Regions from separate parts of the Pseudescherichia vulneris genome, predicted to be linked through region 2. Evidence: predicted binding sites of a transcription regulator. Region 2 holds the regulator's gene; the other holds the start of a gene.
The links. The regulator LexA, encoded in region 2, represses DNA repair genes until DNA is damaged. The targets are predictions, from matches to a motif close to TNCTGTATGTACATACAGNA.

Region 1 (2,403 bases), 350 kb from region 2:
ACGTAACCAGCTGCGGGTCGAAGCAAGAATACGTACATCCTTACGGCTCAGCCCCACCTCTTCGAACAGCTCTCGGTACATAGCTTGCTCCGGGGACTCTCCAGGGTTGATACCCCCCTGGGGAAACTGCCATGAGTGCTGACCGAAGCGCCTGGCCCACATAACCTGGCCTTGTCGATTACAGATTACGATACCCACATTTGGGCGGTAGCCATCGTCATCAATCACCGGACTACCTCAAAATAAACCTGAATTAAACGATTGTTTCACACTCGTGAGATACGGTAAACCACTCTCTCAATGCGCTATAACCGAATAACATTTGAATAACTCACAATTATCACCTGAGTTATAAACAGAATGGGCGCATCGGCGGCGGTTTTATTCACGATTTCTGTGGATAGAGTTGTGCAGAAGTACGGAATTACTCCGGGAAAACCCTGACGGCCCTGGACAATCAGTTTATCACTCGTAAAAATAATTTGGGACTATTCATTAGGTTATACCCCGATCTTTATGCTATCGGGATCATTATGTGATGTGTATCACAGGCACGATCCGACAACTGATGAAAGATCGAACAGAGTCGGTTTTATCCACAGTTTGTGCCAATAAGTTAAGCACAATTTGTGCGAAAATTCGATTTTGGTCGCACGTCAAGGCTGTAAATGGAAACAGTAGTGCGGGTTTTTCCCACTTATCCCACTTTTCTGTGGATAACATGGTGTAAGATCCTGTTCATTGTCAGTGACCAGAATTGGAAAACATTGCGAGCCGTTGCGCAACAAACACAGCGCAAGGGAAAAAAATCCTAAAAATCATTGCGTTGTTTATCGCTGCGGGAAAAAATCTATCGCGTTGCCCCCTGTGCACTATTACTGTTCATTTTTTAACCAGAGGTTGTACATATGCTGCCGCTCTCTCCTTTTACCTCTCCACCGGACTCGGAAAGCGCTTTGCTTGAGCAGGCGCAGCGGTTGGCCGGGCTGACCCTTGGCGAGTTGGGTGCACTGGCTGGACTGCCGGTTCCGGCAGACTTCAAGCGTGATAAGGGCTGGACCGGGGTGCTGCTGGAGCGCTGGCTAGGGGCGAGCGCGGGCAGCAAGCCTGAGCAAGATTTCGCTGCGCTGGGGGTAGAGCTGAAGACCATTCCGGTGGATAGCCTGGGCCGTCCGCTGGAGACAACCTTCGTTTGCGTTGCGCCACTCACCGGCAACAGCGGCGTCACATGGGAGAGCAGCCACGTGCGTCACAAGCTGAAGCGGGTGCTGTGGATCCCGGTAGAGGGCTCGCGGGAGCTTCCTGTCGCCAGCCGCCGGGTTGGCTCGCCGTTGCTGTGGAGTCCCAGCGAGCAGGAAGAGCAGCAGTTGCGCATGGACTGGGAGGAGCTGATGGATCTTATCGTGCTGGGTCAGGTAGAGAGCATTACCGCCCGTCATGGCGAGGTGCTACAACTTCGGCCAAAGGCGGCGAACAGTAAGGCCCTGACCGAGGCGGTGGGCCAGCATGGCCAGCCGATTCTGACGCTGCCGCGCGGCTTCTATTTGAAAAAGAACTTCACTCGCGCGCTGCTGGCGCGACATTTTTTGTTGCAGGGTTATTAAATTTTTTGCCCTTGTCTGCCGGAAGCTTATAATTAGCGCTTCATTTTTTGGCAGGACTTTACGATGTTATTTGCATGGATAACCGATCCCAACGCCTGGCTCGCGCTCGGTACGCTGACGCTGCTGGAGATTGTGCTCGGGATCGACAATATTATTTTCCTCTCTCTGGTCGTTGCTAAGCTCCCGACCGCACAGCGCAACCATGCCCGGCGTATCGGTCTGGCAGGCGCAATGCTGATGCGTCTGGCGCTGCTGGCCTCAATCTCTTGGGTCATCCGGCTGACGACCCCGCTGTTCAGCGTTTTCGATCATGCGGTCTCTGCCCGCGATCTGATCCTGCTGCTCGGCGGTCTGTTCCTGATCTGGAAGGCCAGCAAGGAGATCCATGAAACGATCGAAGGTGAAGAGGAGGGGCTGAAAACCAACGTTCACTCTTTCCTCGGTGCCATCGTGCAGATCATGATGCTGGATATTATCTTTAGCCTCGACTCGGTCATTACGGCGGTGGGTCTGTCGGATCATCTGTTCATTATGATGGCGGCGGTGGTGATCTCCGTCGGAGTGATGATGTTTGCCGCGCGTCCTATCGGCGAGTTTGTCGATCGACACCCATCGGTAAAAATGCTGGCGCTGTCGTTCCTGATCCTGGTTGGCTTTACGCTGATGCTGGAGAGTTTTGGCATCCACGTGCCGAAAGGTTACATCTACTTCGCCATGTTCTTCTCGATTGCCGTCGAGACCCTGAACCTGTTGCGCAATAAAAAGAATCCGCTGTGATCTCTCGCTCCCCCGCTCCGGG
Region 2 (2,403 bases):
TTAAAGCCGCAGGGTACTCATGGAAGGGTGTTCGTGCGGCATGGCTTAACGAAGCCGCCTTCCGCCAGGAGTCCGTCGCGGTGATCCTCGCCATTGTCATCGCCTGCTGGCTCGACGTAGACGCCATTACCCGCGTGCTGCTTATTGGGTCCGTTGTGCTGGTAATGATAGTGGAGATCCTGAACAGCGCGATCGAAGCGGTTGTCGACCGTATTGGCACTGATTTTCATGAGCTTTCGGGCCGGGCCAAAGACATGGGCTCGGCGGCGGTGCTGATGTCTATTCTGCTCGCGCTGGCAACCTGGGGCATGCTGCTCTGGTCACATTACCGTTAAGGCGCGCAAAATCGGGCTTGCGCGGCGATTTTGCTCAAAATTTGGTTTCAAAAACAGTTTTTGCTGTATATACTCACAGCATAACTGTATATACACCCAGGGGGCGGGATGAAAGCGTTAACAGCCAGGCAGCAAGAGGTGTTTGATCTCATTCGCGATCACATCAGCCAGACCGGCATGCCGCCGACGCGTGCTGAAATTGCGCAGCGTTTGGGATTCCGTTCGCCAAACGCGGCGGAAGAACACCTGAAAGCGCTGGCGCGTAAAGGCGTTCTTGAGATTGTTTCCGGCGCATCGCGCGGGATCCGACTGCTGCAGGAAGAGGAAGATGGTCTGCCGCTGATTGGGCGCGTCGCTGCCGGTGAGCCGCTTCTGGCGCAGCAGCATATTGAAGGTCACTACCAGGTCGATCCATCCCTGTTTAAGCCCAGCGCCGATTTCCTGCTGCGGGTTAGCGGGATGTCGATGAAAGATATCGGCATTATGGATGGCGATCTGCTGGCAGTGCATAAAACGCAGGAAGCGCGTAACGGTCAGGTGATCGTGGCGCGTATCGATGATGAAGTCACGGTAAAGCGGCTGAAAAAGCAGGGCAACACCGTACAGCTGCTGCCTGAAAACAGCGACTTCGATCCTATCGTTGTTGACCTGCGTCAGCAGAACTTCAGTATTGAAGGGCTGGCGGTTGGCGTTATTCGCAACGGCGAATGGCTCTGATATCCTATAAGTGCCTGTGGCAGTTCCTTTTATTCTGTCACAGCGCTTAATCTACTTTTTGCTCCCGCGTTTTATACCTCTTTTTTAACCTTGTCTTCCTGTCGTTTGTGCGCCTCTGAATGGTTAAATATTCCGAATAAATCTCACCCTGGAAAATCCTTAGCTACAATTATTATCACGTTCAGCAGATAACGAACGTAACGAAGGACCAACGAATATTGCTATTCAACACCGAACGATGATGAGGATACCATTATGAATAAAGACGAAGTCGGCGGTAACTGGAAACAGTTCAAAGGTAAAGCGAAAGAGCAATGGGGCAAATTAACGGACGATGACATGACCGTTATTGAAGGTAAGCGCGACCAGCTGGTCGGTAAAATTCAAGAACGTTACGGTTATCAGAAAGACCAGGCCGAGAAAGAAGTTGGCGAATGGGAAACCCGTAACGAGTATCGCTGGTAATCTCTTAGATTAACAGCCTGGATGCCCTACCCGACGGTACAAGGATGTACCGACCTATCTTCTGTTTCTATCCCTACATTAACGCGGTTTTTTCTTCACTAAAATGCTGTGATCGTGCTGGCATTCGCCCTGATGACGGCAGGCTTCCACTTCCGAACATGCGGCACAAAGCCCGTGCGCCTCTAGGACATTATGCCGTAGCGCAAAGCCCATCTTTGCCGCCAGCGCGTGCATAATATCTTCTACGCCCTCAGCCGCTTCCTCTTTCACTACGCCACAGCGATCGCAAATGAACATTGCCGACGTATGCGTAGGCTGATCGAAGAGGTGACACAGCACGTAGCTGTTTGTCGACTCAACCTTATGCACAAATCCCTGCTCCAGCAGGAAGTCGAGGGCGCGGTAAACCGTCGGCGGCTTGGCCTGTGGCTCAGATACGCGCAAAAGATCGAGTAAGTCATAGGCGCTGATCGCACCCTGTTGCAGGCTCATCAGGCGCAAAACCTCAAGGCGCTGCGGGGTCAGGCGCACGTTGCGCTGCGCGCACAGCGTTTCAGCATGTGCCAGCATCTGCTGCGAAGTGGTCTTATCCATTGGGCATCCTCAAGTGACGTAATGTAATAACGTTGAAACCGCTACTTTACCATATCCTGCGGCAAACGCCGAGATCGGAGCGCTCCTTCCGCCCGCAAGGCTGAGCTTACCCTTGGCATTTTCCTGAAATTTTCACCTCTCGAAGCAGAAAAACTTCCCGAATTGAATTTCCTCCTCTATAAGTAAAGAGCGTTTATAAAAAGACGCAGATTGTTACGAATAAAAATATCCTCTTGCAGGTAAAAAAACGAATTAGCTGCATTTAGCATCGCTTTTCACAGCAATAGTTCAC

Region 1: mutH (DNA mismatch repair endonuclease MutH) is a predicted target of LexA. The motif match lies at 661-680, and genes of this name have one in related genera.

What each region holds. Positions count from the first base shown of each region.
Region 1 is NZ_LR607338.1:4,002,989-4,005,391, forward strand. Features, by position in the region: gene rppH (RNA pyrophosphohydrolase) at 1-228, opposite strand, end outside; gene mutH (DNA mismatch repair endonuclease MutH) at 909-1,604, shown strand; gene FN633_RS16545 (TerC family protein) at 1,668-2,381, shown strand.
Region 2 is NZ_LR607338.1:3,656,084-3,658,486, reverse strand. Features, by position in the region: gene FN633_RS15160 (diacylglycerol kinase) at 1-335, shown strand, start outside; gene lexA (transcriptional repressor LexA) at 444-1,052, shown strand; gene FN633_RS15150 (CsbD family protein) at 1,308-1,517, shown strand; gene zur (zinc uptake transcriptional repressor Zur) at 1,596-2,111, opposite strand.